4 regions of the Methylocella sp. genome follow, and region 1 is predicted to be linked to each of the others. Evidence: predicted binding sites of a transcription regulator. Region 1 holds the regulator's gene; each other region holds the start of a gene.

Region 1 (7,837 bases):
CTGGTCGGCGGACATCAAGGACGCGGACGGCAAGGCCCTCGCCAACTGACGACGGAAGGGCGGCGCGCGCGCCGCCCTTTTCGCCTTCGCCGCCGACGGCGAGGCGCCCCAGCATGCGGAGAAATACAGTGGCGGACATCGCCCTCGACGTCGCGGCTTCGGACAAGCAGCAGGACCGCCGCAAGGTCCTCGACTGGCTGAAGCTGCAGGACTCGACCTTCCGATACGTCACCCTCGGCGCGGCCCTGACCGTGCTGCTGATCCTTGGCGGCGTGATCGTCTCGCTGATCGTCGGATCGATCCCCGCGCTGCAGGCCTTCGGCTTCGGCTTCGTCACGACCGAAAAATGGAACCCGGTGACGGAGCAGTTCGGCGCGCTCGCGCCGATCTACGGCACGCTCGTCACCTCGGCCATCGCCATGCTGTTCGCCGTGCCCGTCGGCGTCGGCGTCGCGATCTTCCTGACCGAGCTCTGCCCCTATCCGCTGCGCCGCCCGATCGGCGTCGCGATCGAGCTGCTCGCCGGCATTCCCTCGATCATCTACGGCATCTGGGGCCTGTTCGTTTTTGCGCCCTTCCTCCAGAAGCACGTCCAGCCGCTGCTGATCGACGCCTTCGCCAGCGTCCCCGTGCTGTCGTCGCTGTTCGCCGGCCCGCCCTATGGCATCGGCGTGCTCACCGCCGGCCTCATCCTTGCGATCATGGTGCTGCCCTTCGTCGCCTCGATCTCGCGCGACGTGTTCGAGACCGTGCCCGCGGTGCTGAAGGAGGCGGCCTATGGTTGCGGCTGCACCACCTGGGAGGTGATCCGCGCGATCGTCATTCCTTACGCCCGCGTCGGCGTCATCGGCGGAATCATGCTGGGTCTTGGACGCGCGCTCGGCGAGACGATGGCCGTCACCTTCGTCATCGGCAACGCGCATCGCATCTCGGAATCGCTGCTCGCCCCGGGAACGACGATCTCGGCCAGCATCGCCAATGAATTCACCGAAGCCGTCGGCGACCTCTACACCTCGTCGCTGATCGCGCTCGGCCTCATCCTGTTCGTCATCACCTTCATCATCCTGGCGATCGCGCGCTACATGCTGCTGCGGATCGACCGCCGCGCGGGAGCCTGATCCATGTCGCTCTACGGCCAGCGCCGTCGCGCCAACGCCATCTCGCTCAGCCTGTGCGTCGCCGCGACCGTCGTCGGCCTCGCCTTCCTCGTCGTCATCCTGCTGCAGCTTCTGATCGAAGGGTTCGGCGGACTGTCGCTCTCCGTCTTCACGCAGACGACGCCGCCGCCGGGCTCCCAGGGCGGTCTTCTCAACGCCATCGTCGGCAGCCTCATCATCACGGCGCTCGGCCTCGCGGTCGGCGCGCCGCTCGGCATGCTCGCCGGCACCTACATGGCGGAATACGGCCGCTATTCGAAGCTGACGACGGTCGTGCGCTTCATCAACGACATCCTGCTCAGCGCGCCTTCGATCATCGTCGGCCTGTTCATCTATGAAGTGGTGGTGGCGCGCGTCGGCCATTTCTCGGCCTACGCCGGCGCGGTGGCGCTCGCCGTCATCGTCGTGCCGGTCGTCCTGCGCACGACCGAGGACATGCTGCTGCTGGTGCCCAACCCGCTGCGCGAAGCCGCGGCGGCGCTCGGCATGCCGCGCTCCGTGATCGTCGCCAAGGTGTCCTATCGCGCGGCGCGCGCCGGCCTCGTCACCGGCGTGCTGCTCGCCGTCGCGCGCATCAGCGGCGAGACCGCGCCGCTGCTCTTCACCGCGCTGAACAACCAGTTCTTCAGCTCCGACCTCAACGCGCCCATGTCGACCCTTCCGGTGGTCATCTTCCAGTTCGCGCTCAGCCCCTACAAGGAGTGGCAGCAGCTCGCCTGGGCAGGCGCGCTCATCATCACTTTCGCCGTGCTCGCGCTGTCGATCGGCGCGCGCGCGCTCGGCGCGCAGAGGAACGAAAAATGACCGCCGCCACGCCCTCCTCCGTCTCAGCCCAGCCCGCCGCCAAGGCGGCGGCGGCGCAGCAGCAGAAGATCGCGGTCCGCAACCTCAATTTCTATTACGGCGATCATCTCGCGCTGAAGAGCGTGAGCCTGCCGCTTTACGCCAATCGCGTGACCGCCTTCATCGGCCCGTCGGGATGCGGCAAGTCCACGCTCCTGCGCATTCTCAACCGGATGTACGACCTCTATCCGAAGCAGCGCGCCGACGGCGAAGTGCTGCTCGACGGCGACAACATCCTGAAGCCGGACGTCGACCTCAACCTGCTGCGCGCGCGCGTCGGCATGGTGTTCCAGAAGCCGACGCCCTTTCCGATGTCGATCTATGACAACATCGCCTTCGGCATCAAGCTCTACGAGAAGGTCGGAAAATCCGAGCTCGACGACCGCGTCGAAGCCGCGCTGACCAGCGCCGCCCTGTGGGGCGAGGTGAAGGACAAGCTGAAAGCCTCCGGGCTTTCCCTGTCCGGCGGCCAGCAGCAGCGCCTGTGCATCGCGCGCACCGTGGCGATCCGGCCCGAGGTCATCCTGCTCGACGAGCCCTGCTCGGCGCTCGACCCGATCTCGACCGCCAAGATCGAGGAGCTCATCGACGAGCTCAAGGTCAAGTACACCATCGCCATCGTCACACACAACATGCAGCAGGCGGCGCGCTGTTCCGACTACACGGCGTTCATGTATCTCGGCGAGCTGATCGAATTCGGCGTGACGACGCAAATCTTCACCCAGCCGGAAAAGAAGCAGACGCAGAACTACATCACCGGCCGCTTCGGCTAGGCGCCGCCCGGCGCCGGGCGGCGGCGCGCGAACTTCACGCGACGGCGCGCTCCGCCGCACACCCGGCCGTCGCGCCGCCCAAGGCTTCAAGGACACGCAATGCCCGACCATATCGTCAAAGCCTATGACGCCGAGCTCGAAAGCCTCGGCCAGAAGATCGCCGAAATGGGCGGCATTTCCGAAAAGATGCTCACCGACGCGATGGACGCGCTCGCCAATTTCGACATGGATCTCGCCCGCCGCACGATCGAGGCCGACGGCCGGCTCGACACGCTCCAGCGCGAGATCGAGGAGCAGGCGATCCTGACCATCGCCCGCCGCCAGCCGCTCGCCGTCGACCTGCGCGAGATCATCGCCACCATCCGCATCTCGAACGACCTCGAGCGCGTCGGCGACCTCGCCAAGAACATCGCGCGGCGCGCCATCAAGATCGCGGGCGACGTGCGCATTCCGCGCGCCATCGTCGGCCTCAAGTCGATGCATGAAAACGCCGCCATGCTGCTCAAGGACGTGCTCGACGCCTACGCCGACCGCGACATCGTGCGGGCGCGCGAGGTGTGGACCTATGACGCCGATCTCGACTCGCTCGAGGATTCCGTCTTCCGCGACCTGTTGACCTTCATGATGGAGGACCCGCGCAACATCTCCTTCTGCGCCCATCTGCTGTTCTGCTCCAAGAACATCGAGCGCATCGGAGACCATGCGACCAACATCGCCGAGACGGTGGTGTATCTCGTCACGGGCGAAATCCTTCCGACCGACCGTCCCAAGGGCCGCAGCGTGCTGGCCGAACCTTCGACGAAGCCATGAACGACCTTCAGACCAACGCCGAAAGAAGCGCCGGCGGCGCAAAAGCCCTCGCCCCCACCCCCGCCCCGCGCATCCTCATCGTGGAGGACGAATCCGCGCTGAGCATGCTGCTCGCCTATAATCTCGAGGCCGAAGGCTTCGTCGTCGACCGCGTCGAGCGCGGCGACGAGGCCGAGATGCGCCTCGCCGAGACGCCGCCCGATCTTGTCATCCTCGACTGGATGCTGCCGGGCGTCTCGGGGCTCGAGATCTGCCGGCGGCTGCGCGCGCGCGAAGCCACGCGGACCCTGCCCGTCATCATGCTCACCGCGCGCGGCGAGGAAAGCGAGCGCGTGCGCGGCCTTTCGATCGGCGCCGACGATTATGTCGTGAAGCCGTTTTCCGTGCCCGAACTCATGGCCCGGGTGCGCGCCCTGTTGCGCCGCGCGCGGCCGGACCGCGTCGCCACCGTGCTGACGGCGGGCGACCTCGAGCTCGACCGGCAGAACTGGCGCGTCAGGCGCAAGGGCCGCGACGTGCATCTGGGGCCGACCGAATTCCGGCTCCTCGAGCATCTGCTCGAGCGTCCCGGCCGGGTGTTCTCGCGCGCGCAGCTTCTCGACAGCGTCTGGGGCCTTTCGGCCGAAATCGACGAGCGCACGGTCGACGTCCATGTCGGGCGGCTGCGCAAGGCGCTGTCGGAGCCGGGCGAAAGGGATCCGATCCGCACCGTGCGCGGCGCCGGCTATTCCTTCGACGAGACGTTCGGCAAGAGCTGAGCGTTTCCGCCGCGAGGCGGCGCGCGCGTCTCACTCCGCGGCCAGCGGAAGCTCCGCGTCCGCGCCCCGCCCGGCGCGGGCGAGGAAACGGCGGCATTGCTGCTCGCCGTCGTAGCCGAGCAGCGTGCCGAGCATGAAATCCTCTTCCGCCGTCAGCGTGTTGAGCGGGCGCGTCACGAGCGCCTGCGCCACGGCCACGAAGGCGGGCCGCCCGAAGAAAAGATTGGCCTTCGCCGCGCCGAGCTCCTGGACGAAATGGGAGATGTCGCGGGCCTTGAGCTTGGCGAGCGCAAGCGCCAGCTCCTGTGGGCTGACGGTCATCAGGAACAGGGCCCGGACGCCCCGCCCATATTCATAGAGCTGATGGTGAAACAGCCGCAGCATCGGCGCGGCTTCGGCCGACCAGCAGGGCGGAGCGGGCCACGCGGCGTCGCTCAAAGCAGCTGGCTCAGCCATGCGGTCACCCTTTTTTCGGTCATGCCGGACTGGGTGTCCTGATCGAGCGCGAGGCCGACGAACCTGCCGTCGCGTTCGGCGGTCGATTCGACATAGTCGAAGCCCGCCGTGTCGGTGAAGCCGACCACCTGCGCGCCAAGATCCGACACTTCGTCGTAAAGAATGCCCATCGCGTTCAAGAACGACGTCGGATAGGCCTGCTGGTCGCCGGTGCCGAACAGCGCGACTTTCTTGCCCTTGAGATTGGCGGCGCGCAATTTGTCGATGTTGTCCTCCCAATCCGTCTGCAGCGTGCCGTCGCCGTAAGTCGGCGAGCCCAGGATCAGAAGATTGCAGTTCTCGAAGTCCGCCGTCGTGGCGTCCTTGATGTTGACCGGCCGCCCCTGGCATTTCTTGGAAATCTTGGCGGCGACGCCCTTCGTCGCGCCGCCGTCGGAGCCGAAGATGATCGTGACGCTCATGTCGTGCCTCTTCCTGAAATTTGCATGGCAAGGCGACGCGTCCGCCGGGACGCGTATGCCTCTATACTGTATAGAGCGATGTCAGACGTTTATTCTCGGACGCCGTTTTCGTAAGTCGCCTGCGGCCAATTGTAAATTGGGTCCCACGGGAAATGAATGCGGCGGCGAAAGATATGAATTATATTTAGTATGCGTCTAATCTATATGTTCGAAGCTTTCTAAGATCTCTTCGTTTGCATACATCGCGTTCAGCGTTTCGACGGGCGTCGCGCTGCGTCGCCGCCTGCGGAGCGGCGGACCGCGTTCCTGATCTCGCGCAGCAGCGTGTCCGCTTCATAAGGCTTCGGCACGAAGGCCGCGCCAGCGCCCCTGAGGCCGCCGCCGCCGCGGCCGGAGGTCAGCACGACCGCGATCTCCGGCCATTTCTCCCTGATGAGCCCGGCGAGCTCCGCTCCGTCGAGCCGGCCCGGCATGTCGACGTCGGAGAACACGGCGCTCACGTCGTCGCGTCGCCGCAGCACGGTCAGCGCCTCGTCGGCGTCGGCGGCCTCGATCACGGCGAATCCCGCCGCTTCGAGCAGATCGGCGCCGAACATGCGCACGATCGCCTCGTCTTCGACGACGAGAATCAGCGGCGGTCTGGCGGGTTCCTGCGGCATGCCGTGTTAACAATGGGTGTTTCGACCGGTTCCAAAACTCGAATCTTAAGGTAAAACCTTTGCAAACAGCCCCGCTGGGGGCGGGCCGGGGCCGTTTTCGACTCCGCGGGAGCGCGACGCGAGGACGTCATGGAAAAGACGAACGGGCTTTCGCGCGACGCGACCCTTGACGGCGACGCCTACGCCGGGCGTTTCATCCAGAGCCGCGACGGACTTTCGCTGTTCATGCGCGAATATGGCTCGCGGGACGATCCGGGCCTGCCGGTCATCTGCCTCCCCGGCCTCACCCGCAATTCGGCGGACTTCGATCCGCTGGCGCGGGCGCTCGCCGGCGGCGCGGCGGGCGGGCGCAGGCGCCGCGTGCTCGCCGTCGACTACCGCGGGCGCGGCCGGTCGGACCACGATCCCGACTGGCGCAAATACAGCCTGCCGGTCGAGAGCGAGGACATCTCCTGCGCGCTCGAGTCGGCTGACATCCATCACGCGGTCTTCATCGGCACCTCGCGCGGCGGCCTGCACGCCATGCTGTTCGCCGCGACGCGTCCGAATTTCGTCAGCGCCGTCGTGCTGAACGACATCGGTCCGGTGATCGAGCGCAGCGGGCTCGACCGGATCAAGGGCTACGCCGGAAAATATCCTCCGCCCCGCACGATTTCCGAGGCGACGGGCTTCCTCAAGCGAATCATGGGCGAACAGTTCGAGGTCCCCGAAGAGGTCTGGCGCGCCTACGCCCTCATGACCTTCGCCGACGAGCATGGCGAGATCGGCCCGCGCTATGACCCGAACGTCAGCCAGTCCTTCGCCGTCTTCGACGCCAATTCGCCGCCAGACCTCTGGCCGCTGTTTGAAAAGCTGAGCATCGCGCCGCTGCTCGTCCTGCGCGGCGAAAATTCGGACATCCTTTCGGCCGAGACGGCCGAAGACATGACGCGCCGCCACCCGGACGCGCGGCTTTTCATCGTGCCGCGCCAGGGCCATGCGCCCCTGCTGATGGACGAGCCGACGATTCGCGAGATCGCCGATTTCGTGTCGGGCGTCGAAAACGGCGCGCGCGCCTCATAGCCGCCGCCGATGGCGGCGCAGGGACAGGAGCGCGTCATGGACGAAAACGCCGGCGCCGACGAGATCGCGGCGATTCGCGCCCTGCTCGCGGCAAGGCCGCGGCCCGTCGGCTGGCCGGAGCGGCGCCGGCGGCTCGACGAGGTCGGATCGGTCTGGCCGGCCGCGGCCGACGTCACGCTTGCGCCGGTCGACGCCGGCGCGCCGGCTGAGGAGTCGCTCGCGCCGGGGTCCGACCCCTCGCGCGTGCTGCTGTATCTTCATGGCGGCGGCTATTGCGCCGGTTCGATCCTGAGCCATCGCCGGCTGGTCACGGAGGCGGGCCGCGCGGCGGGCGTCCGCACGCGCGCCGTCGACTATCGCCTTGCGCCCGAACATCCCTTTCCTGCGGCGCTCGACGACGCGCTCGCCGCCTGGCGCCATCTGCGCGACGAAGGCGTCGAGGCGCGCCATATCGCCGTCGGCGGCGACAGCGCCGGCGGCGGCCTGTCCGTCGCGCTGGTCAATCGGCTGCGCGCCATGGGCGAGGCGCAGCCCGGCTGCGTCTGGCTGATCTCGCCCTGGACCGACCTCACCCTGTCGGGCGAGTCGCTCGCCACGAAAGACGTGGTCGACCCCTTGATTCACAAGGCCTATCTCGCTGAACTCGTCGGCGCCTATGTTGGCGGGGCCGACGCGCGGGACCCCGGCGTCTCGCCGCTGTTTTCAGATCTCGACGGCTTTCCGCCGACGCTGATTCAGGTCGGGTCGGCCGAGACGCTGCTTTCGGACGCGACCCGCTTCGCCGCGGCGGCGGGCGCGGCCGACGTCGACGTGACGCTGCAGATCTGGCCGCACATGATCCACGCCTTTCCTTTGTGG
Region 2 (7,837 bases), on a different contig from region 1:
TCGTCGCGTCGACGACGACATGGCCCTGATGCGGCCGGTCATGATGCTTGATGGCGTTGCCGATGAGATTCTGCAAGGCCTGAGTGAGCGGCGCGCGCGGCGTGACGAGCGTCGGCAGGCGAGACGCGCCCGAGATCGAAAAACCTTCGGGCGGGCTCACCAGTGCGGCGAGCTCGGCGACGAGCGCGCCGACGTCGACGCTTTCGGCGCTGAGATCGCCGCGGCCCGAGCGCGAATAGGCGAGCAGGTCGTCGAGCAGGCTCTCAAGCCGCCGCACGCGGCTCTTCAAAAGCTCCATGTTCGAGGCGACGTCGCCCTCGAGCGCGCCCTCGAGGTCCTCCTCGATCCAGGTGACGAGATTCTCGATGCCGCGCAGCGGCGCCTTGAGGTCGTGCGAGGCGACATAGGCGAACTGTTCGAGCTCCTCGTTCGAACGGCGCAGGTCCTGCGTCTGGCGCGCGAGGCGCAGCTCCATCTGCTTGCGGTCGGTGATGTCGGTGAACAGGGTGACGACGCCAAGCGTCGCGCCGCCCGGCCCTTTGTGCGGCTGGAACACCGCCTCGAGCGAGCGCCAGCCCACGCCGCGCCTCAAAAGGCGGCATTCAAAGCGCGCCGCCTCGCCGCCAAGAGCCGCAGGCAGGGCCTCGTTCGCGCCCGGAAAGCCCGAAACGCCGAAGAGATCGTCGAGCGCGCGTCCGCGCGCGTCCTCGACGCGCGTCGCGCCGAAGTCGAACCAGCGCGAAAACTCGTCGTTCAGAAAGCCGACGCGCCGTTGCGCGTCGACATAGCCGACGAGCGCCGGCAGCGTGTCGGCGGTGGCGCGCAGGAGCGAGGCGCGGTCGAGCTCGATCAGCTTCAGGCGGAACACTTCGACCGCGCGGGCCATCGCCCCGACCTCGTGGTCAGCGGGTCGACGATCAGGCGACGCACGGCGAGGGCGACGAGGCCGCAGATGACGAGCACCACCAGCGCGCCGAGCACCGAGACGACCGTCGCGCGGCGGGCGACCCGCGCGACCGTTTCGCTCTGAACCGTGAGATTGCGGTTCTCGGCCCGCTCGATCGCGGCGAGCTTTTCGCGGAAGGCGTCGAAGCGGCGCCGGCCCTCGCCCGCCCGCTCGATGTCTTCGGCGAGGCCGCGCGCCTCGCTTTCGGGCGCCGCCAGAATTTTCTGGGCGACGTTGACCTGCCATGCGCGCGCCGCCGCCTCGGCCTCGGCGAAGAGCGCCGATTGCGCCGGCGCGTCGGCGAGCTTTGCGCGAAGGTCGACGACGGCGCGCTCGAACGCCGCCGCGCCGTCGCGATAGGGCTCGAGGCTGTTTGCGTCCCGGGCGAGCAGATGGCCGCGAATCCCCGCCTCCTGGTCGAGCATCGACGAGCGCAGCGCGTCGAGCGCGCGGATCATCTCGAGCGAGCGGGTGCGCGCGTCGATCGCCGCGCTCAGCTCGCGCAGCGCGCCGAAATTCGCGACGCCGGTGAGAATCACGGTGAGGGCGATCGCCGCCATGGCCGCGCCGAGCGTGCGCGAAAGGCTGAAGACTTGCGCCTGTTTCATGCCGGGGAACACCATCGCCGCACAAGGACTTCCCGCTCTACCACGCCGGATCGGGCGCGCAAGCGCGGGGCGCGCGGCAAGGCGGCGCTTGCGCTCCGTGACTACACATGTAATGTTATTACATTACATCATGCCGGAGACGCCGCCATGTCCCTCATCCGCCCTCTCTCCGTCTTCGTCCTTGCGGCAGGCGCGCTCGCGGCCGCGCCGCGCGCGGCCCTGGCCGATCCGGCGGCGGCGGACGCGATCGCGCTCGACCCTGTCGAGGTCGCGTCGCGCGAACTCGACGCCGCGCGCACGGCGATCCAGCCAAGCCTCGGCGCCGCGACCTACAGATTCGACGAAAACGACGTCAAGAACATGCCGCAGGGCGAGAACGCCGCCCTGAACCGCGTGCTGCTGCGCGCGCCGGGCGTGGTCCAGGACAGCTTCGGCCAGATCCATGTGCGCGGCGACCACGCCAACGTGCAATACCGCATCAACGGCGTGCAGCTGCCCGAGGGCCTGTCGATCTTCGGGCAGGTCCTGCAGACGCGGATCGCGCGCGAGATCACGCTGATGACCGGCGCGCTGCCGGCGCAATACGGCTTCCTGACCGGCGCGGTGGTCGACATCGAGGCCAAAACCGGCCGGTCGAACCCTGGCCTTGGCGTCACGGCCTATGGCGGCTCCTTCGCATGGGCGCAGCCGAGCGTTGAATATGGCGGGCGTCATGACAATGTCGACTGGTTCCTGACCGGCGAATACCTGCAAAACCGGCGCGGCGTCGAAAATCCCGCGCCGACCTTCGACGCCGCGCACGACCAGACCTCGCAGCTGCGCGGCTTCGCGATCATGAACGCGACGCTCGACGCGGACACGCGCGTCAGCGTGTTCGGCGGCGCCTTCAGCGGCTATTTCCAGATTCCCGCCGTCGCCGGCCTGACGCCGGAGCTCGGCTTTTCGCTCGGCGGCCGCGATTCGGCCGACAGCGCGCGCCTCAACCAGTCGCAGGTCGAGAATACGCAGTTCGGCGCGTTGGTCTACCAGAAGAGGCTCGGCGAGGTCGACGCGCAGATTTCGGCCTTCGTGCGCAACAGCGCTCTCTCCTATGCGCCGGACACGGCCGGCGAACTCCTGTTCAACGGGATCGCGCAGTCGGCGAACCGCGAGAATTTTTCGGGCGGCGCGCAGGGCGACGCAAGCTGGCGCGTCGCGCCGGACCACACGCTGCGCGGCGGATTTCTGGGCCAGGCCACGCGCGTGAGCTATGGCGCGTGGACCAACGCCTTCGCCGTCGACGCCGAGGGCGCGCAGGCCGCCGGCGCTCCGCTCGCCTTCTCGTATGGCGAAGCGCGCACGGGCGGGCTCTACGGCGTCTATCTACAGGACGAATGGCGAGTCGCGCCTCAGCTCACGCTGAACTACGGGCTGCGCTTCGACGGATTTGACGGTCCCGTGAGCGAGACGCAGCTGAGCCCGCGCGTCAACGTCGTGTGGACGCCGACGCCGGCGACGACGCTGCATGCGGGCTATGCGCGCTATTTCGTGCCGCCCGCCTTCGACCGCATTTCGTCGGGCGCGATCGCGCTTTACGCCGGCACGAGCGCCGCGCCGGCTCTCTATCTGAACGATCCGGTCCGCAGCGAACGCTCGCATTATTTCGACGCCGGAATTTCGCAGGCGCTCGCGCCGGGCCTCGCCATCGGCGTCAACGGCTATTACAAGCTCGCCCGCAACCTGCTCGACGAAGGCCAGTTCGGCGCGCCCATCATCCTGTCGGGCTTCAACTATGCGCGGGCGCAGGTCGGCGGCGCCGAATTCACGGCCAGTTATTCGGGCGAAGGCTGGACCATCTACGCCAACGCCGCGTGGTCGCGCGCGATGGGAGAGGACATCAACTCCGCGCAGTTCAACTTCGATCCGCAGGATCTCGCCTACATCGCGCAACACTACATCCATCTCGACCATGACCAGACCTGGACCGCCTCGGCCGGCGCCTCCTACGCCTTCAACGCGGACAGCCCGTTCGCGACGCGCGTCTCCGCCGACGTGCTGGTCCAGAGCGGCCTCAGGACCACCATCTCGAACGTGCCGAACGGCGCCTCGCTGCCGCAATACGCCGTGGTCAATCTCGGCTTCGTGCAGAAGCTCGGGCGCGGCTTCGGCGAGAGCGCGGAGGCGCGGCTCGACATCCTGAACGTGGGCGACGCGCGCTATCAGATCCGCGACGGCTCCGGCGTCGGCGTCGGCGCGCCGCAATGGGGCCTGCGCCGCGCCGTCCTCGCCGGTCTGACGCAGCGTTTTTAAGTCCGCCGGCAGGGCGGAACGACCGCCGCCGCATCCGACTTGTGACAGTTTTATAACGCCTTTCGCCCCGTTTTTCGTCCTGCCGCCACGGCCTGACCTCTGCTAAGAAGCGGGGCGGGCGTAACAGGCGCCAGCGGAGGGCGACATGGATTTTTATCGGCGCTTCACCTTTCTCGTCTGCGCGCCGGCCTTCGACGAGAAAGACCTCGAAGGGCTGCGCGTGCAGCAGATCGTGGCCGCGGTCGAGCGGCTCGGCATCGAGGTCGTGCGCGCGCGGCGCATCGAGGACGCGGAGCTCGCCGTGCAGACCGACGCCGCGATCGGCTGCATGGTGATCGACTGGGGCAAGAAGGGCTTTGAGGGCAAGACCGCCTCGCTGATCAACCTCATGCGCCGGCGCGGCCTTGACATGCCGATCGTCATTCTGGTGCGGCGCAAGCAGTTCGAGGACATTCCGGTCGAAGTGCTCGACTTCATCGACGGCTATGTGTTCCTTGCCGAAGAGACGCCGGAGTTCATCGCCCGCAACCTCGTCAGCCGGCTCAAGCAATACGCCGACACGCTGAAGACGCCGTTCTTCGGCGCGCTCGTCGACTACGCCGAGGAAGGCAACCAGCTGTGGACCTGCCCCGGCCACAATGGCGGCGTGTTCTACAGCCGCAGCCCGATCGGGCGCATTTTCGTCGAGCATCTCGGCGAGGCCGTGTTCCGCGACGACCTCGACAATTCCGTGCTGGAGCTCGGCGATCTTCTGACCCACGAAGGCCCGGCGCTGCGCGCGCAAAAGGAGGCGGCCGCGATCTTCGGCGCCGAGAAAACCTATTTCGTGCTGAACGGCACCTCGACCTCGAACAAGATCGCGCTCTCCGCGCTCGTCGCCGAAGGCGACCTTGTATTGTTCGACCGCAACAACCACAAGGCCGCCCACCAGGGCGCGCTGGCGCTCGCCGGCGGCGTGCCGATCTATCTCGAGACCGACCGCAACGCCTATGGCCTGATCGGCCCGATCTACGCCGAGGCGCTCGACGAAACGCGCCTGCGCGAAAAGATCCGCCTCAACCCGCTCGTCAGGGACCCCGAAGCCTGGCGGCGCGAACGCCCCTTCCGCGTCGCCGTGATCGAGCAGTGCACCTATGACGGCACGATCTATGACGCGCGTCAGATCCTGCGCCGCATCGGCCATCTGTGCGATTACATTCTTTTCGACGAAGCCTGGGCCGGCTTCATGAAATTCCACCCGCTCTACCGCGGCCGTTTCGCCATGGACCTTTCCGATCTCGGGCCGGCCTCGCCCGGGATCCTCGCCACGCAATCGACCCACAAGCAGCTCGCGAGCTTCTCGCAGGCCTCGCAGATCCATGTGAAGGACGAGCATATCAAGGGCCAGGACCGGCGCGTCGGACACCGCCGCCTCAACGAGGCTTTTTTGCTCTACGCCTCGACCTCGCCCTTCTACCCGCTGTTCGCCTCGCTCGACGTCGGCGCGCAGATGATGAAGGGCCGCTCGGGCGTGGTGTTGTGGGACGACACGATCCGGCTCGGCGTCGAATTGCGCAAGAAGCTGCGCGCGGTGCGCCGCGAGTTCATCGAGAAGGAGGTCGACCCGGCGCGCAAATGGTTCTTCGACGCCTTCACGCCGGACCGCGTGCCGGCCCCGGGCGGCGAGGGCGAGATCGCCTGGGAGGAGCTCGCCACCGACACGCTCGTCGGCGACGCGCGCCTCTGGGCCTTCGCGCCCGGCGCCCGCTGGCACGGCTTCGCCCATGTCGAGCCCGATTTCGCCATCACCGACCCGAACAAGCTGACCATCCTGACGCCGGGCTTCGACGACGCCTCGGGCGACTATCAGGCGCATGGGATTCCGGCGCCGGTCGTCGCCCAATATCTGCGCGAGAACCGCATCGTCGCCGAAAAGAACGACCTCAACTCGCTGCTCTTTTTGCTCACGCCGGGCGTCGAATCGAGCAAGGCCTGGACGCTGCTCGGCGCCCTCGTCGCCTTCAAGAAGCTGCATGACGACAACGCCCGGCTCGAGGACGTCTTTCCCGAATTCGTGCGCGCCCGGCCGGCGCGCTATGCCGGCCTGCGGCTGCGCGACCTCTGCGCCGAGATGCACGCCTTCTACCGCGCCTGCGGCGTCAGCAAGCTGCAGAAGGCGATGTTCGAGCCCGCCCGCCTGCCGACGCCGGTCCTGACGCCGATCGAGGCGACGCGGGCGCTGACGCGCAACAGGGTCGATTATCTGCCGCTCGACGAGATCGCCGGCCGGATCGCGACCACCCTGTTCGTGGTCTACCCGCCGGGCATCGCCAGCGTCGTTCCGGGCGAGCGCATTTCCGCCGATTCGCCCGCCCTCGCCTATCTGAAAATGTTCGAGCGCTCGGCCAATCTCTTTCCGGGCTTCGAGGCTGAGATCCAGGGCCTCTACCGCGAGCGGGCGGCCGACGGGACGATCCGCTTCTTCACCTATGTCGCGCGCGAATAGGCCTCAGCCCTTCAAACCGTCGCGCGAAAAAGCTAGGCTTTGGCCATGCACACACCTGTCAAAGCCTTCATCTTCGACCTCGGCGGCGTCCTCGTGCGCCATGACAACGCCCTGCTCTATGACCGGCTCGCCGCCTGCTGCCCGGACCCCGCAGGGGGGCGCGCCGCGCTGATCCGCGCGCTCGAGGACGAGGCGATCGGCACGGGCGCGCTCGGCGTGCCCGAGCTGCACGCGCGCCTTGTCGCGGAACACGGCTTTTCGCAGGGCTTTGCGCCGTTCCTCGACCTGTGGAGCTGCCATTTCAGCGCCGAGCCCGACATGGAGGATTTGCTAGGCGCGCTCAAGACGCGCTACCGCGTGTCGATCTTCTCGAACACCAACGCCGCGCATATCGAGCATATCCGCGCGCGCTATCCGGCCTTTGGCGCGGTCGACGCGGTTTACCTCTCCTATGAGCTCGGGCTCGTGAAGCCGCATGCGGCGGCCTTCCGCAAGGTGCTGGAGCTTGAAGGCCTCGCGCCGCAGGACTGCGTGTTCGTCGACGACCGCGCCGACAATACGGCGGCGGCGGCGGCGCTCGGCATGAAGGCCGTGACCTTCACCGACCGCGCCGCATTGGAGGCGGCCGTCGCCGAATTCGGCGTCGCCGTCGACGCGTGAAAAAGGCGCGGCTTCCGGCCGCGCCCCGCAGTTTTCAGACTGTCCGGACGTTTCAGACCGGCGGAGGCCGCTCAGGCCGCCGCCCGCTTCGGCGCGATCAGCTTGCGGTTGACGAGCGTCTCGGCGATCTGCACGGCGTTGAGCGCCGCGCCCTTGCGCAGATTGTCGGAGACGCACCAGAGCTGCAGGCCGTTCTCGACGGTCGGGTCCTCGCGGATGCGCGAAATATAGGTCGCGTCCTCGCCCGCCGCCTCATGCGGCGTGACATAGCCGCCCGGCTCGCGCTTGTCGATCACGAGGCAGCCCGGCGCCTCGCGCAGGATGTCCCGCGCCTCGTCGGCGGTGATCGGCTGCTCGAACTCGATGTTGACCGCCTCCGAATGGCCGATGAACACCGGCACGCGCACGCAGGTGGCGGCGAGCCTGATCTTGGGGTCGAGGATCTTCTTCACCTCGACCATCATCTTCCATTCCTCCTTGGTCGAACCGTCCTCCATGAACACGTCGATCTGGGGAATGACGTTGAAGGCCATGCGCTTGGGGAACTTCTTCGATTCGACCGGATCGGACACGAAGACGGCGCGGGTCTGGGCGAACAGCTCGTCCATCGCCTCCTTGCCGGCGCCCGAGACCGACTGATAGGTCGAGACCACGACGCGACGGATCTTCGCCCGGTCGTGCAGCGGCTTCAGCGCGACGACGAGCTGCGCCGTCGAGCAGTTCGGGTTGGCGATGATGTTCTTCCTGCCGAAGCCCGCGATCGCGTCGGCGTTGACCTCGGGCACGATCAGCGGCACGTCCGCGTCATAGCGCCAGGCCGAGGAATTATCGATCACGACGCAGTTCTGC
Region 3 (7,837 bases), on a different contig from region 1:
TCCCATATTTGACGGGATCACGCGAAAGTGGCGGCGAGGGTCCGTCCGGCTCAGTCGCCGACCGGGTCGCGCGCCTCGCCCTGCGCCTCGGCGTTCTCATGCGCGTCGCCGCCGGCCATCTCGGCCTTGGTGCGGCGGCGCCGGCGCGGGCGCAGATGGAAGCCCGCGGCCGCCTCGCGGTCGGCGTCGGCGCGGTCCTCGCCCGGCGGCGGCGCGAAAGGTTCGAGCGTCGCGGCGGCGGCGCCGAAATCCTCGGCGGGCGTCTCGGCGGCGCGGACGGGGCCGGTGATGAAGGCCGGCAGCGTCGGGGCCGGGGCTTCGGCGCCTTCAGCGGCGCGCTCGGCGCGGAATTCGCGATTGCGGCGCGGCGGGCGCGACTCAGGGTCGCGCGGGGCGAAGTCGCGCGGCTGGTTTTCGCGCGGCTGGCGGTCCGGGCGGGCGCCGTCCTGTCTCGGCCCATCCTGTCTCGGACTATCCTGGCGCGGCCCGTCCTGTCTCGGCCCGTCCTGGCGCTGATCCTGGCCATAGCCGCCGGCGCGCTCCTGATAGGGCGGCCTCTGGTTATGCGGCGGGCGGTCGGTCTGGTTTTGCGGAAAGAAGGCGCGGTCGGCCGAAGGCTGCGGCCCGGCGCCGGGGACGAAATTCGGCTGCGGCGCGGAGAAGCGCTCCGGCGGCGAGGCGAAACGGTCAGGCAGGGCGGCGAAATCGTCGTCGCCGTCATAATCGTCGACGAGCGCCTCGCCGGACTGGCGGGGGTAGCCGCCCTGAAGCTGCGCCTGCGCCTGGGCGATGATGCGGAAATAATGCTCGGCGTGCTGGAGATAGCTTTCGGCCGTGACGGGATCGCCCGACGACTGCGCGTCGCGCGCGAGCTGCAGGTATTTTTCGCCGATATGATGCGCCGTGCCGCGGATCTTCACGTCCGGACCGTTCGATTCATAGGAGCGCGTCAGCGGATTGGGGCCTTTGCGGTTGTTGTTCGGCCGCCCGCGCATGCGTTTGTTGTTCTGTCCGGGTCTCATCGATGATCCTTGCGTGGCGCCGACGCGCCGACCCGGCCGTCCGCGGCCGTGTCGTTCCAAACCAGAGAGCGTTGGCGCGCTGCTTCTGCTGGCTCTCCGGCGATTGAGGGACGCGCGCAAGGCGTCGCCTCGTCTGTCCCTTGATCCTCAAAGCCTCAGGATCAGGGAATTCTGGGAAAGTCGCCCAAACCCGCCGTCGACGGCCATGTCGCATGAAGACATGACCGCAAAACAGGCCCGGCCGGAAACAGGATCGACGTGCCGAGAGCCGCAAATCATGCGAAGACGAAAACGTCTCGACGCATACGCGGCGACTTACGGCAAAACAGCGATCCCTGTTGCGAGAAACTATCGTTTTTCGTCAAACGCGCCAAGCGTTTTTCGAGCGGACGCGTTTTTCGCTCCCAATCGTTTCTGAGCGGGACGCGTCACGGCCCGAAGCGGCCTCAGGCCGGCCTCCTCCGGTCCAGCATGACGCGCCGTCGGCGCGACCCTCCGGCCCAGCGTAACGCGCCGTCGGCGCAAACGGCGCCATGGCCGCGCACCGCGCCTCAACCCCCACTCGTCAGGAGGCGGTTTCGGCGAGGATAATACGGTCCAAGCCGTTGAGGTCAAGTCGCAAACGCCGCTCGCCGAAGCCCGCCGCGCACAGCAGCGCGTCGACCTCGCGCGCCTGCGCGCAGCCGATTTCGAGCGCGAGCAGGCCGCCGCGCCCGAGCAGGCGAAAAGCCTGTGGAATCAGCGCGCGATAGGCGTCGAGCCCGTCCATGCCGCCGTCGAGCGCCAGCATCGGGTCATAAAGCCGCGCCTCGGGCGCGAGCGTCGCGATGTCGTCATGGGCGATATAGGGCGGATTGGAGACGACGAGGTCGAAGGCGCCCGAGAGCGGCGCCGCCCAGTCGGCCTGCGCGATCGCCGCGCGCGGGCCGAGTCCGAGCCGGCGAAGATTTTCGCGCGCGAGCGCGCAGGCCTCAAAGGAGCGGTCGACGCCGACGCCGAAGGCGTTCGGCAGCTCAAGCAGAAGCGCGGCGAGAATTGCGCCGGAGCCCGCGCCAAGGTCGAGGATGCGCCAGTCCCGGTCGCGCGCCGGGCCGACGCGCTCCAGCACGGCTTCGACGAGCGTTTCAGTGTCGGGCCGCGGGTCGAGCGTCGCCGCCCCGAGCCGGAAGGACGCGCCCCAGAATTCGCGCGCGCCAAGAATGCGTGACACCGGCTCGCGGGCGAGGCGGCGGCGGGCGAGGCCCTGCAGCCGCACGGCGCCCGCCGCGCCGAGCGGAGCGTCGGGATCGCGGATCAGCGTGGCGTGGTCGATGTCGAGCGCGGCGAAGAGAAGAAGCCGCGCGTCGAGGTCCGGCGTCGCGACGCCCGAGGCGCGGAGGGCTGCGGCGAGCGCGCGCCGCGCCGCCTCGCGCCCCTGCGCGGCGTCGGGCGCAAACTCCGCCGCGGCCCCGGCGACCGCCGGCGTCACCCCTGCGGCCGGGCGGCGTCGAGGAGAACACGGGTCAGCCGGGCTGCGAAATCGGACGCGTTCTGGGGCTTTTCGCCCTCCATCAGCCGGGCCTCGTCCAACAGCAGCCAGGAAATATCCTCGAGCCTCTGCCTGTCCGGGGCGTCGAGGTTTTGCGCCAGCGCCTTGATGAGCGGATGCTTCGGATTGACCTCGAGCACGGGCTTGGCTGCGGCGCCAAGCTGGCCGTGCTCGGCCAGAAGCTGCTCGAGCCTGCGGTCGAAGCCGCGCTCCGGGGCGACGAGGCAGGCCGGGCTCTGGGCGAGGCGGTCCGAGGCGCGCACCTCCTCGACCGCGCCGTCGAGCGTCTGCTTCATGAAGGCGAAGAGCGCCGCGAGATCGGGGGCGCGGGCCTCGTCTGCGCCGGCCGTTTCGGGCGTCTCCGTCTCTTTTTCGAGCAGCGGAATGCCGGAGATGTCGGCCGCGCCCTGGGTCACGGATTTGAACGGCTTGCCTTCATAGCCCACGGCGGTCGAGACCCAGAAGGCGTCGATCGGATCGGGCAGCAGCAGCACTTCCACGCCGCGCGCCGAAAATCCTTCGAGCTGCGGGCTCGCGGCGAGGCGCTTCAGATCGTCGCCGAGCAGGTAGTAAACGGCGGTCTGATTCTCGCGCAGGCCGGCCACATAGTCCTTCAGCGTGCGCGCGCCGTCGGGGTGGGTCGAAGTCGCGAAGCGCGCGACGGAAAAAAGCTGGTCGCGCTTTTCGGGCGCTTCATAGAGCCCTTCCTTGAGCACGGCCCCGAAATTCCGCCACACGGCGTCGAATTTCTCCGGGTCGGCTCCGGCGAGCCGCGTCAGCTCCTGCAGGATGCGGCCGGCCACGGCTTTCCTGATCGCGCCGAAGACGGGGCTCTCCTGAATCATCTCGCGCGAGACGTTGAGCGGGATGTCGGCCGAATCGACCACGATTTTGACGAAGCGCAGCCAGCGCGGCAAAATCTCGGCGTCGTCCGTGATCAGCACATGGCGCACATAAAGCTTGCCGCGGCCCTGCCGCTCCGGGCTGAACAGGTCGAGCGGGCGCGAGGACGGCACGAAGGCCAGGACCGTATATTCATGGCGCCCCTCGGCGCGCCAGTGCGCCGTCAGCGCCGGCTCGTCGAACTGGCCGGACAGGGTGCGGTAGAAATCGGCGTAGTCTTCGGGCGTGATGGCGCTGCGCGGCTTGGTCCAGAGCGCCTGGCCGTCCGAGAGGCGGCGCGGCTCGCCGCCCGGCGCCTCAAGGAGATCGACGGGCGCGGCGAGCGCGCTCGAATGTTCGCGCACGATCCGCTCGATCCTGTCGGCGTCGAGATAGTCCTTCGACTCGTCGTTGAGATGAAGCACGACGCGCGTCCCATGCGCCGGCGCGGCCTCGCGCGCGACGGGCGCGACGCTGAACGAGCCCTTGCCGTCGGAGCTCCACAAAAAGGCTTCGTCGGCCCCGGCGCGGCGCGAATAGACGTCGACGCGGGAGGCGACCATGAACGCCGAATAAAAGCCGATGCCGAACTGGCCGATGAGGTCGGCCTGCGGGGTCCTGCGGCCGACGGCGTCGTCGGGCGCGTCGTGCGGCTCGTCGTCGGCGCTTGCGCCGTCGCCCTCGGGCTTCGCGCCGAGCCGGTCGAGAAAGGCCCGCGTGCCCGAGCGCGCGATGGTGCCGAGCGATTCGGCGAGCTCCTCGCGCGTCATGCCGACGCCATTGTCCTCGACCGACAGGAGACCGGCCTCTTTGTCGAGCGTCACGACGATGCGCGGCGGCGCGGCGAGCGCCGGATCCGTCAGCGCCTCATAGCGCAGCTTCTCGCAGGCGTCGGCGGCGTTGGACAGAAGCTCGCGCAGGAAAATGTCGCGGTCGGAATAGATCGAATGCACCATGAGGTGCAGCAGCCGCGCGACGTCCGCCTGAAAGGCCTGTGTGCTTCCCGCAGCTTCGCTCATGTGACGGCTTGCTCCCAAAATCAGTTTTCGCGCGCTGATATCGGCCCTGCGGCGGCGGCGCGCAAGACCCTGCGCGCAACGCCCGCAAGGCCGGCGCAAGCTTTGTCGCACAAGCGTCAGAAAGCCCTTGCCGCCGCCATGGCCGCGCGCGATGATCGCCCATCCGTTCGATCTGGCCCTTCGACGCATCCAGCCTCTAACAGAATCGGCGCGACATGAGCGATCGGGAGACAGCCGAGGACAGCCGGGAGTTCGCCGCGCCTTTTCCGGCCGAGACGCGGCGAGGAGGCCCCTTTCCCGAGCGACAGTTTCCCGAGCGACAGTTTCCCGAGCGACAGTTTCCCGAACGACAGTTTCCCGAACGACAGTTTCCTGAACGTCAGGCGTTCGTCGTCGACGGGCCGGCGCCGCGCGGCGCGGGAGAAATCGTCTCCTTTGACCGGTTCGAGCTGCGCGCGCTCCTTGATCTCTATGGCCGCAAGGTGGCGGACGGCGAATGGCGCGACTATGCGCTGGATTTTTTGCGCGACAGGGCCGTGTTCTCGGTCTATCGCCGCGCCTGCGAATGCGCGCTCTACCGAATCGAAAAGACGCCGAAGCTCGCCCGCCGCCAGGGCGCCTATGCGGTCGTCGCCTCGGGCGGGGTGACGCTGAAACGCGGCCATGATCTCGCCCGCGTCCTCGCCGTGCTGGACCGCAGGCTGAAGCTTGTGTCGGGCTGACGCGCGTCCCGGCTGCGCGGCGAGGGGAGCCTGAGAACACAAGCACGCGCGCCAAAGGCGCAAAAAGAAAGGCCCCGCGCGGGGCCTTTCTGGTTTCAGTCTTGCAGCTTTCAGTCTTGCAGCTTTCAGCCGCGCGGCGCAGGCCGCGGCTCAGTTGTTGCGGTCGCCGCTGAGGAAGAGCAGCGACTGGAAGATGTTGATGAAGTCGAGATAGAGCATCAGCGCGCCGTTGATCGACTTCTTGGTCGCGACTTCATAATCGTCGCTCGCGTAATACATCTCCTTGATCGCCTGCGTGTCCCAGGCGGTGAGGCCGGAGAAGATCAGCACCGACAGGATCGACAGGCCGAACTGGAAGGCGGAGCTCTGCACGAACAGGTTGACGAGGCTCGCGATCACGAGGCCGATCACGCCCATGACCAGGAACGCGCCCATCGCGGAGAGGTCGCGCTTGGTCGTGTAGCCATAGAGGCTGAGGCCGCCGAAGGCCGCCGCCGTGATGAAAAAGGCGCGCGCCACCGACGTTCCGGTGTAGACCAGAAGGATCGAGGACAGCGACAGGCCCATGGTCGCCGCGAAGGCGAAGAACATGGTCCGCGCCGACGACGCCGACATCGAGTTGATGCGGAACGAGAAGAACAGCACGAAGGCGAGCGGCGCCAGCATCACCACATAGCGCAGCGGGCTGCTGTAAAGGGCGGCGCCGAGCGCCGTCAGCGGGATCGAGCCCATCTTGGCGACAGCCATGGACGGGTCGCCGGCGACGGCCAGCATGTTGACGCCGAGCGCGACAAGGCCGGTGAGGGCGAGGCCGATCACCATGTTGTTGTAGACGCCCAGCATGTAGGAGCGCAGGCCCTGGTCGATCTCAAGGCGACCGGCCCGCGCGACGCCCTGGCCCCAGCGGGCGCTTGCGTTGCGGTCGAAGTCGGACATGAATTTCCTCAAAAAGTTCGATTGGGGAGGCGGGCCGCCTCCGGCCGCCGCCGTCGTGGGCGGACATAAGGGCAATATGGCCCAGCCTTCGGGGCGCCACAAGGTCGGCGGACATGAACAATACTTAAGGTTTCCGGCGCCGCGCAGCCCGGCCGGCCGGGCGAGGGCTTCAGCGCGGCTCACGATGCGGCTTCAGCCGCTCCTGGCAGTGGCGCAGCGTGCGCGCGAGCGATTTTTCGACGGCGCTGACGCTGATCTCCATGGCGGCGGCGATCTCGGCGTGCGGCGCGCCGTCGATGCGGTGCATCAGGAAGATCGTCCGGGCGCGGGGCGAAAGCTCGCCGAGCGCCCGGTCGAGCGCGGCGACGGCCTCGCGCCCCTCGATTTCGGCTCCCGACTCCGGCTGCGGCGCGGCGATCTGCTCGGGCAGCACCCGGCCCAGCAGCCGACGCCGCCGCGCCGACATCAGGCTGCGGTCGATGGCGGCGTTGCGCGCCGCCGCGTAGAGCAGGCGCGTGTCGGCCTCGGGCGAGCCGCGCCCGCCCGACTGCAGCACATTGGCGAAGACGTCCTGCACGATGTCGGCGGCGACGTCGCGGTCGCGCACGCGCCGCGCCACGATCGCCTCCATGCGCGCGCGATGCTGCGCGAAAAGACGCCCGAGCGTCGCCCGCCAAAGGTTCATCGGGGAACGCCCGATCGTTCCGCGCGAACGGCGGTCGTCACATGCGCAAAACTCATCGGGGCGGATCTGACGTCAGGTTGCTTCGCCGGGGCAGAATACTTTTGGCTGGAGCGAAAGCAATAAGTATAGTTTGTAGTTAATCTAATTTAATTCTGACGCCGGATTGAATAGGCGGGCGCAGGCGCCGCCGGCGCCCGCCCGCCGGGGGGCTATCGGTATCCCTCCTCTGCCAGCACCTGGCGCACCGCCGGGCGGGCGCGCATGCGCTCGTAATGGGCGCGGCAGTTCGGCGGCAGGGTCATCTGCGTCTTGTCGGCCCAGAACTCGACATAGAACAGCGCCGCGTCGGCGATCGAGAAAGCGCCCGCGACATAATCCGCGCCGGCGATCTCGCCGTCGACCGTCTCGAGCGCGCGCGTCACGATCTCGCGCCCTTCGGCCTTCACCGCTTCGACGTCCCTGCCTTTCGTGACATAATTCTCGGCCGTGAAGACGCGGCGGAATCCTTCGCCGTGGATGTGGCGGGTGGCGAAGCTCAGCGTCTCGAGGGCGAGCTGCGCCGCCGCCGGGTCTTCCGGCAGCAGCTTGCGGCGGGGGTAGGTCTTCGCGATCCACAGGGCGATGGAGACGAAGTCGGTCAGCGCGGTCCCGTCGTCGAGCACGAGCGTCGGAATCGTGCCGTGGGGGTTGATGGCGAGATAGTCGGGCTTCAGATTGTCGCCCCTGACGAGATTGACGACATGGGCCTCGAACACGAGGCCCGCCTCCTCGAGAAGGATGTGGATTCCCGTCGAGCAGGAGCCGGGCGTCATATAGAATTTCATGGGACGTGGATTTTCATGGGAGGCGCCGCCCTGAACGCCCGGAGGCGGGCGGCTGATGAGATCGGAGCCGGCACGCAAGAGGGGCGCCAGCCCGCCGCGGATTGATCGCGCGCATGTCGCGTCGGCGCGCCCGGCGCTAGCCTCGCGTCCACAAGAGAACACGCATGCAGGGAGAAGACGCATGAACGACATGACCCCGCCGCGCGCGGCGGACGAGTT
Region 4 (7,837 bases), on a different contig from region 1:
CTTTCCCGAGCTCAAGACGCAGCTTCCGGTCGGGCTCGAAGCGTCGATCGCCTATGACGCGACCGACTTCATCCGCGCCTCCATCGCCGAGGTCGAAAAAACCCTCGCCGAGGCCGCGGCCATCGTCGTCGTCGTGATTTTCCTGTTCCTCGGCAGCCTGCGCGCCACCATCGTGCCGGTGGTCACCATTCCGCTGTCGCTCGTCGGCGTGATGATCGTCCTGCTGGCGCTCGGCTATTCGATCAATCTCCTGACCCTGCTCGCGCTGGTGCTGGCGATCGGCCTCGTCGTCGACGACGCCATCGTGGTGGTCGAGAACATCCATCGCCATATCGAGGACGGGCTCAGTCCGCAGGAGGCGGCCCTCGTCGGCGCGCGCGAGATCGCCGGCCCCGTGATCTCCATGACGATCACGCTCGCCGCCGTCTACGCCCCGATCGGCTTCGTCACCGGGCTGACGGGCGCGCTCTTCCGCGAATTCGCCTTCACGCTCGCGGGCGCGGTCGTCGTCTCGGGCGTCGTCGCGCTGACGCTCTCGCCGATGATGTGCGCCTATCTCCTGAAGCCCCCGGCCGAGGACCGCGGGCGCAGCCTCGCGGCGCGCATCGACAGGGTGTTCAACTGGCTGCGCGAGGCCTACCGCCGCCGCCTGGCGCGCAGCCTCGAGTTCCGCGCCCTGACCATGCTGATCCTCGCCGGGACCATCGTCCTCACGGCGATCATGTTCTATTCGACGCCGCGCGAGCTCGCCCCCGAAGAAGACCAGGGCGCGATCTTCGCGCTGATCAAGGCGCCGCAATACGCCAATCTCGACTATCTCGAACGCGCCACGGCGCAGGTCCAGAAGGCCGCGGACGCGATCCCCGAAAAGGACAACGTCTTTCTCATCAACGGCTCGAACGGCGTGCGGCAGGGTTTTGGCGGCGTCATCCTCAAGCCCTGGGACCAGCGCGCGCGCAGCCAGAAGGCGGTCCTCGCCGAACTGCAGCCAAAGCTCGCCGAGGCGACGGGCGCCCAGATCCTCGCCTTCTCTCCCCCCGCCCTGCCGGGCTCGACCGGCGGGCCGCCGGTGCAGTTCGTGATCCGCTCGCTCGGCGACTACAAGGAGATCGTCGAGGCGATCGACAAGCTGAAGGCCGCGGCCGACAAGAGCGGCCTGTTCATCTTTTCCGACACCGACCTGCGCTTCGACCTGCCCCAGATCGAGCTCAAGATCGACGCCGACAAGGCGAACAGGCTCGGCCTCAACATGGCCGAGATCGGCTCCTCGCTCGCCACCATGCTGGGGGGCAATTACGTCAACCGCTTCAACATGAATGGGCGCAGCTACGAGGTCATCGCCCAGGCCCCGCGCGACTTCCGCCTGACGCCCGACTGGCTGACGCGCTACCAGGTGCGCACCGCGAGCGGCGCCCTCGTGCCGCTCGCGACCGTGGCGAGCGTCGAGACGAGCGTGCAGCCGAACGCCCTGCCGACCTTCCAGCAGCTCAATTCGGCGACGCTGCAGGGCGTGCCCTTCCCCGGCCGCACCATGGGCGAGGTCATCGCCTTCCTGCAGCAGGCCGCCAAGGAGATCCTGCCCCATGACTTCACCGTCGACTATCAGGGCGAGAGCCGGCAATACGTCAAGGAGGGCAACTCCCTTCTCGTGACCTTCGTGTTCGCGCTGATCGTGATCTTTCTGGTGCTGGCGGCGCAGTTCGAAAGCTTTCGCGACCCGTTCATCATCCTGATCGCCCTGCCGACCTCGATGTTCGGCGCTTTGCTGCCGCTCAACATCCTCGGCGTCGTGGGCGCGGCGAGCCTCAACATCTATTCGCAGATCGGCCTTGTCACGCTGATCGGCCTGATCTCGAAGCACGGCATCCTGATGGTCGACTTCGCCAACCGGCTCCAGATCGAGGACGGCCTCTCCCGCCGCGACGCGATCGTGCAGGCGGCGGCCGTGCGCCTTCGCCCGATCCTGATGACCACGGCGGCGATGGTGGTCGGCATGATCCCGCTCATCGTCGCCAACGGCGCCGGCGCGCAGAGCCGCTTTTCGATCGGAATCGTCATCGCCTCGGGCATGACCATCGGCACGCTGTTCACGCTGTTCGTCACGCCGGCGGTCTACACTTTCGTGGCGCGCGACCATTCGACCGGCCGCCGCCCCGAGCCTGCGATCGACATTTTTGACGAAGGCGTCGGCCGCTCGGCGGCGGAATGAGCGCCGCTCAGCAGGGCGGCGGCGGCAGCCGCGCCCTGAGCACGCCCGCGACGAGCGCCGCCCCCGCGCCAAGAAGCGCCAGCGCGGCCATGGCCAGATAGGCCCCGGCGCCGAAGGCCGCCGTCAGCGCGCCGGCCGCGAAGGTCGCGGCGGCGAGGCTCAGGGCCGAAGCCGCCGAAAGCCATCCCTGCATCCGCGCCCGGTGCGTCGGCGTGGCCAGCGCGCCAAGCAGGAGCACGCCGCCGATCGTCGTCGCGCCATAGCTCAGCGCATGCAGCGTCTGCAGCAGGATGACGGCCCAGCCCGGCGGCCCGAAGCTCATGGCGATCCAGCGAAAACTCGCGCCGAAGGCGCCGGCGAGCAGGAGGCAGATCGAGGCGCGCTCGGAGCGAAACAGTCGCCCGGCGACGATGAACAGCGCGCTTTCGGCGGCGACGCCGATCGCCCAGGCGAGGCTGATCGCGAAGGCCGAAAGGCCGGCGGCGCGCCATTCCAGCGTGCCGAAGGCGTAGACCTGCGCATGGCTCGCCTGAATGAACGACGCGGCCATGATCGCCATGGCCGCGAGGCGCAGCCGCGCGCGGTCGGCGGTCAGCCGTCCGCCCCGCTCCTGAACGAGCGTGTGGACGCGGTTCATGCGCCGGAAGGCGAGCGCGCCGGCGCCGAGCGAAGCCATCGAAAGCAGCAGCAGCGCATGGATGATGCGCTCGCCGGGAAAGAGCCGGACCAGAAGCGGCGACGCCAGCATGACGGCGAGCACGCCGATCGAGGTCCAGACGCGGATATGTCCATAGGCGACCGGCGTCCGTCCCTCGACCTCGGCGCGGCGCATCGCCGAGACGGTCAGGGCGTCGCACAGCGCCGGCGACGAGCCCATGGCGAGCGAGACGACGAGCGCGCCGAAAAAGACCGGGGCGAAGCCTTCGACCGCGGCGAGGAACGCATAGCCGCAGGCGATGGCGAGCGCGCACAGCAGCAGGGCGAGCCCGAGGCCGCGCCGGTCGGCGAAGCGCGCGACGAGCGGCGTCACGACGACGCGCAGCACGAGCGGCGCGGCGAGCGCTGCGGCGATCTCGCCCTCGCTCCAGCCGCGCGCGCCGAGCCAGACCGGAAAATAGGGCAGTTGCAGGCCGAGCGGCAGGAAGAACAGGCCGGCGACGAGCGCGAGGTCGCGCGATTCGCCGGGCTTCAGGAGGCGCCTCGCGCTCACTCCATCGCCGCGGCCTTGAGGATGCAGACCATCGTCGCGACGGCCGGCCGGTCCGAGACGTTGCGGATGACATGCGGCCGGTCGCAGCGGTAGCGCAGCGTGTCGCCGGCCCGCGCCCGCTCGACCACGCCCGACACCTCGACCTCAAGCTCGCCCTCGCTCACGGACAGGCTTTCGACCGAGCCGCGCTGGTGCGCCTCCGATTCGAGCACGCCGCCGGGGTCCGCCGAAAACTCGTACCATTGCAGCCATTCGACCGTCTTGATCCAGCCGACGATCGACAGCCGGCATTTTCCGTCGTCGGAGACGAGCATCGGCGTGTCGCGGCGCTCGGTCTTTTCAAGGAACGGCTCGTCGTCCTGCGCCTGCAGCACGCGCTCGATCGACACGTCGAGCGCCTGCGACAGCCGCCAGATGGTGGCGAGCGTCGGATTGGTTTCGTTGCGCTCGATCTGGCTGATGATCGATTTGGCGACGCCCGAATGTTCCGAAAGCTCGGAAAGCGACAGATTATAGGCCTTGCGCAGGCGCTGCACGGCCTTTCCGAGCTGCCCGGACACGGCGAGCGCGCCGGCTTCGAGCGCCTTGGCCTTGTCCCGCCCTTCGATTCCCATCGCGACCCCGTTCGGCGATGCCCCGCCATCGCGTTTGTTATATCGAACGCGCCGGCGCGTCCGCAAGCGGCGTGAAGCGGCGAGCCCGGGGGCGGTCAAGCGTCCATCATCATAGCGTCATCCGAAAGCCATGCGACTCTGCTTTATAAAGCAGCGCAGCAAAAGCAGAACGCAGGATCCGACGCGTGAGCGAGTCAGCAGAGCCAAGACGTTACCGCAGCCTGTTCCTGTCGGATGTTCATCTCGGCACGAAAGGATGTCAGGCGGATCTGCTGCTCGACTTCCTGAAGCATAATGAAGCCGACAACGTCTATCTCGTCGGCGACATCATCGACGGCTGGCGGCTGAAAAGCGGCTGGTACTGGCCGCAGTCCCACAATGACGTCGTGCAGAAGCTGCTGCGGCAGGCGCGCAAGGGCGTCAAGATCACCTACGCCCCCGGCAATCACGACGAATTCGCGCGCGACTTCGTCGGCGCCTTCTTCGGCGGCGTCGAGGTGGTCGACAGCGCGGTCCATGTCACGGCCGACGGCCGGCGCCTTCTCGTCATCCACGGCGACCAGTTCGACGTCGTCGTCCAGCACGCGCGCTGGCTCGCTTTCCTTGGCGATTGGGCTTATGAAGCGGCGCTCGTCGTCAATCGCTGGTTCAACAAGGTCCGGCGGTGGCTCGGCTTCCCCTACTGGTCGCTGTCCTCCTGGGCCAAGCTCAAGGTCAAGAACGCTGTGAGCTTCATCGGCGATTATGAACAGACGCTCGCCGACGCCGCGCGCCGCCATCAGGTCGACGGCGTCGTCTGCGGCCACATTCATCACGCCGCGATCCGCGACATCGGCGGCGCGCTCTATGTGAACACGGGCGATTTCGTCGAGTCCTGCACGGCGGTCGCCGAGCACGCCGACGGCCGGCTCGAAATCCTGCGCTGGCAGGCGACGGCGGCCGAACAGGCCCTGCTGCCCGCGTCCTCCGCCGCGCGGGCGCATCGCCAGGCGGCCGCCTGATGCGCATCCTGATCGCGACCGACGCCTGGAAGCCCCAGGTCAACGGCGTGGTGCGCTCGCTCGAATCGGTCGCGGCCGCCCTGCGCGAGTTCGGCGCCGAGGTCGAGTTCCTGACGCCGCAGGGCTTCGCCTCCGTGCCGCTGCCGACCTACGGCGAGATCAAACTCGCCTTCGCCAGCGCCAAATCCATCCGCAAGCGGCTCGACGGCGCGCCGATCGACCATATCCATATCGCGACGGAAGGTCCGGTCGGCTTCGCCGCGCGGCGCTACTGCCTGCGCGAGAACCGCGCCTTCACCACGAGCTACCACACGCGCTTTCCCGAATATATCGAGACGCGCACGCGCCTGCCCTCGTGGATCACCTACGCCGTGCTGCGGCGCTTCCACAATTCCGGCGCCGGCGTGATGGTCGCGACGGCGTCCGTCGCCTCCGACCTCAAGAAGCGCGGGTTTGAACGGCTGATGCACTGGTCGCGCGGCGTCGACCACCGGCTGTTTTCGCCCGAACGGACGCTGCCGCTCGACCTGCCGCGCCCGATCTATCTCTACGCCGGCCGGCTCGCGCCCGAAAAGAACATCGAGTCCTTTCTGGCGCTCGACCTGCCGGGCTCGAAGCTCGTCGTCGGCGACGGCCCGTCGCGGCGCGCGCTCGAGGCCGCCTTTCCGAAGGCGCGCTTCGTCGGCGCAAAAAGCTCCGTCGAACTCGCGGCCTATTACGCCTCCTCCGACGCGCTCGTCTTCCCGAGCCGCACCGACACTTTCGGCATGGTGCTGATCGAGGCGCTCGCCTGCGGCCTGCCCGTCGCCGCCCTGCCCGTCGCCGGGCCGCTCGACGTGATCGGATCGAGCGGCGTCGGCGCGCTCGACGAAGACCTGCGCGCCGCCTGCCTCGAGGCGCTCGACATCCCGCGCGAAAAAGCGCGCGCCCACGCCCTGACCTTCACCTGGGCGAACAGCGCGCGCCAGTTCCTGGACAACATCGTGCTCGCCAAGTCGCGCAAGCTCTCGACCGCCGCCCTCTGACGGCTCGCCCCTTTAACATTCGGGCATATGCCCCATATCAGCGCCAATCCTTTCCAGGGTCTACGCTGATGGACTTCTATTCTTCCCTGATTCTTGACGATTCCGACCGCTTCGCCGAAGGCCGCGACGACTCCGCGCTCGCCGCCCCTCCGCCCGCAGGCGAAAGCGGGACGCAGGACGACGATCCGCCCGACGACGCGCTGCTCGACGCCTATTCGCGCCGCCTCACGCGCATCGTCGAAGAGGTCGGCCCGAGCGTGGTGCGCCTCGACGTGCGGCGCGGCGACGGGCGCGGCGGCTCGGGCTCGGGCGTGATCGTCTCGCCCGACGGGCTCATTCTCACGAACAGCCATGTCGTCGGCGGCGCGAAGCGCGCCGGCGTCCTGACGCTCGACGGCCGCAGCCTGTCGGGCCGCGTGCTCGGCGACGACCCCGACACCGACCTCGCGCTCGTCCGCGTCGATGAGAACGTCGCCCTTCCCGCCGCCCGGCTCGGCGATTCGAAGCGGCTTCGGCCAGGCGAGATCGCGGTCGCGATCGGCAATCCGCTCGGCTTCGATTCGACCGTCACCGCCGGCGTCGTCTCGGCGCTCGGGCGCTCGCTGCGCGCCGCCAACGGGCGCATGATCGACGACGTGATCCAGACCGACGCCGCGCTCAACCCCGGCAATTCGGGCGGCCCGCTCGTCGCCTCGAACGGCGAGGTGGTCGGGATCAACACGGCGATCATCGCCGGCGCGCAGGGCATCTGCTTCGCGGTCGCCGCCAACACCGCGCGTTTCGTGCTCGGCGAGCTCGTCCGGCACGGGCGGGTGCGGCGCGCCTGGCTCGGCGTCGGCGCGAGCACGATCGTGCTGCCGCGCCGGATCGCGCTGCGCCTCGGCCTCGAACAGACCCGCGGCGCCGTGATCAACGAGGTCGAGAAGGACAGCCCGGCCGACCACGCCGGATTGCTGACCGGCGACATCGTGCTCGCCGTCGAAGGCGAGCCGGTGGCGAGCGCCGGCGACCTTCTGCGCCTTCTCGACGCGAGCCGCATCGACCGGGTCGCTCTGGTCGAAGTGCTGCGGCGTTCGGACCGCCGTCGGTTCTGGGCGGCGCTGCGCGAGCGGCGCTAGCCCCGAAACTGCATCGAAATTAAGCAAGCTTTGGAGCCGACCCAGAAAAGCGGCGTAAACTCCGCGTTTTCCGTCGCAAGAAGCGTAATTTCGTTGCTTCGGCGCGAGTTTTGAGGCAAGAGAAAGAGCCATATCGCCAACAATCCCGACGCCACGGCGTCAGGAGCAATTGACGTCAGGCCGCGCGCAAGCCGCCTGTAAGTCTCGGCGACACCGCCAGTCCGTCAGTTTGAGCCCGAAGGTTGGTCCCTGAAGGCTCGTTCGCGCCGGCGGCCTTCCAGCCGCTTGTGGGCATTTGCAGGGCGCAGGCCCGTTTTTCAGGATAAAGATGACTTTCGAGGAACTTGGCCTTAGCGCCAAAGTGCTGCAGGCGGTCGAAGCGACCGGCTATACGACGCCGACGCCGATCCAGGCCCAAGCCATTCCTTTCGCGCTCGCAGGGCGCGACGTCCTGGGCATCGCCCAGACCGGCACCGGCAAGACCGCGGCCTTCACCCTGCCCATGCTCTCGCGCCTTGAACAGGGCCGGGCGCGGGCGCGCATGCCGCGAACCCTGATCCTCGAGCCGACGCGCGAACTCGCCGCGCAGGTCGAGGAGAGCTTCGTGCGCTACGGCGTCAACCACAAGCTCAACGTCGCGCTTCTGATCGGCGGCGTCTC

Evidence for each region. Region 1 encodes PhoB, which activates phosphate uptake and scavenging genes when phosphate is short. Its sites were predicted from a motif close to TGTCATNNANCTGTCAT; they were not measured.
Region 2: a site for PhoB is predicted at 3,885-3,901, ahead of ACILRB_RS05870 (Orn/Lys/Arg decarboxylase N-terminal domain-containing protein). Genes of this name have one in related genera too.
Region 3: a site for PhoB is predicted at 4,555-4,571, ahead of ACILRB_RS09570 (DUF2794 domain-containing protein). Genes of this name have one in related genera too.
Region 4: a site for PhoB is predicted at 4,138-4,154, ahead of ACILRB_RS11070 (UDP-2,3-diacylglucosamine diphosphatase). Genes of this name have one in related genera too.

What each region holds. Positions count from the first base shown of each region.
Region 1 is NZ_JBGAHM010000001.1:157,198-165,034, forward strand. Features, by position in the region: gene pstS (phosphate ABC transporter substrate-binding protein PstS) at 1-49, shown strand, start outside; gene pstC (phosphate ABC transporter permease subunit PstC) at 129-1,118, shown strand; gene pstA (phosphate ABC transporter permease PstA) at 1,122-1,961, shown strand; gene pstB (phosphate ABC transporter ATP-binding protein PstB) at 1,958-2,773, shown strand; gene phoU (phosphate signaling complex protein PhoU) at 2,873-3,583, shown strand; gene phoB (phosphate regulon transcriptional regulator PhoB) at 3,580-4,341, shown strand; gene ACILRB_RS00800 (DUF2023 family protein) at 4,372-4,797, opposite strand; gene fldA (flavodoxin FldA) at 4,776-5,258, opposite strand; gene ACILRB_RS00810 (response regulator) at 5,507-5,917, opposite strand; gene ACILRB_RS00815 (alpha/beta fold hydrolase) at 6,047-6,979, shown strand; gene ACILRB_RS00820 (alpha/beta hydrolase) at 7,016-7,837, shown strand, end outside.
Region 2 is NZ_JBGAHM010000008.1:57,857-65,693, forward strand. Features, by position in the region: gene ACILRB_RS05855 (ATP-binding protein) at 1-886, opposite strand, end outside; gene ACILRB_RS05860 (CHASE3 domain-containing protein) at 856-1,554, opposite strand; gene ACILRB_RS05865 (TonB-dependent receptor) at 1,702-3,843, shown strand; gene ACILRB_RS05870 (Orn/Lys/Arg decarboxylase N-terminal domain-containing protein) at 3,989-6,328, shown strand; gene ACILRB_RS05875 (HAD-IA family hydrolase) at 6,374-6,988, shown strand; gene ACILRB_RS05880 (aspartate-semialdehyde dehydrogenase) at 7,060-7,837, opposite strand, start outside.
Region 3 is NZ_JBGAHM010000018.1:21,775-29,611, forward strand. Features, by position in the region: gene ACILRB_RS09555 (DUF4167 domain-containing protein) at 51-1,022, opposite strand; gene prmC (peptide chain release factor N(5)-glutamine methyltransferase) at 1,588-2,490, opposite strand; gene htpG (molecular chaperone HtpG) at 2,487-4,451, opposite strand; gene ACILRB_RS09570 (DUF2794 domain-containing protein) at 4,667-5,173, shown strand; gene ACILRB_RS09575 (Bax inhibitor-1/YccA family protein) at 5,324-6,109, opposite strand; gene ACILRB_RS09580 (RNA polymerase sigma factor) at 6,279-6,794, opposite strand; gene ACILRB_RS09585 (glutathione S-transferase family protein) at 7,004-7,618, opposite strand; gene pqqC (pyrroloquinoline-quinone synthase PqqC) at 7,800-7,837, shown strand, end outside.
Region 4 is NZ_JBGAHM010000024.1:30,468-38,304, forward strand. Features, by position in the region: gene ACILRB_RS11055 (multidrug efflux RND transporter permease subunit) at 1-2,209, shown strand, start outside; gene ACILRB_RS11060 (MFS transporter) at 2,217-3,419, opposite strand; gene ACILRB_RS11065 (helix-turn-helix domain-containing protein) at 3,416-4,033, opposite strand; gene ACILRB_RS11070 (UDP-2,3-diacylglucosamine diphosphatase) at 4,219-5,034, shown strand; gene ACILRB_RS11075 (glycosyltransferase family 4 protein) at 5,034-6,059, shown strand; gene ACILRB_RS11080 (S1C family serine protease) at 6,128-7,177, shown strand; gene ACILRB_RS11085 (DEAD/DEAH box helicase) at 7,506-7,837, shown strand, end outside.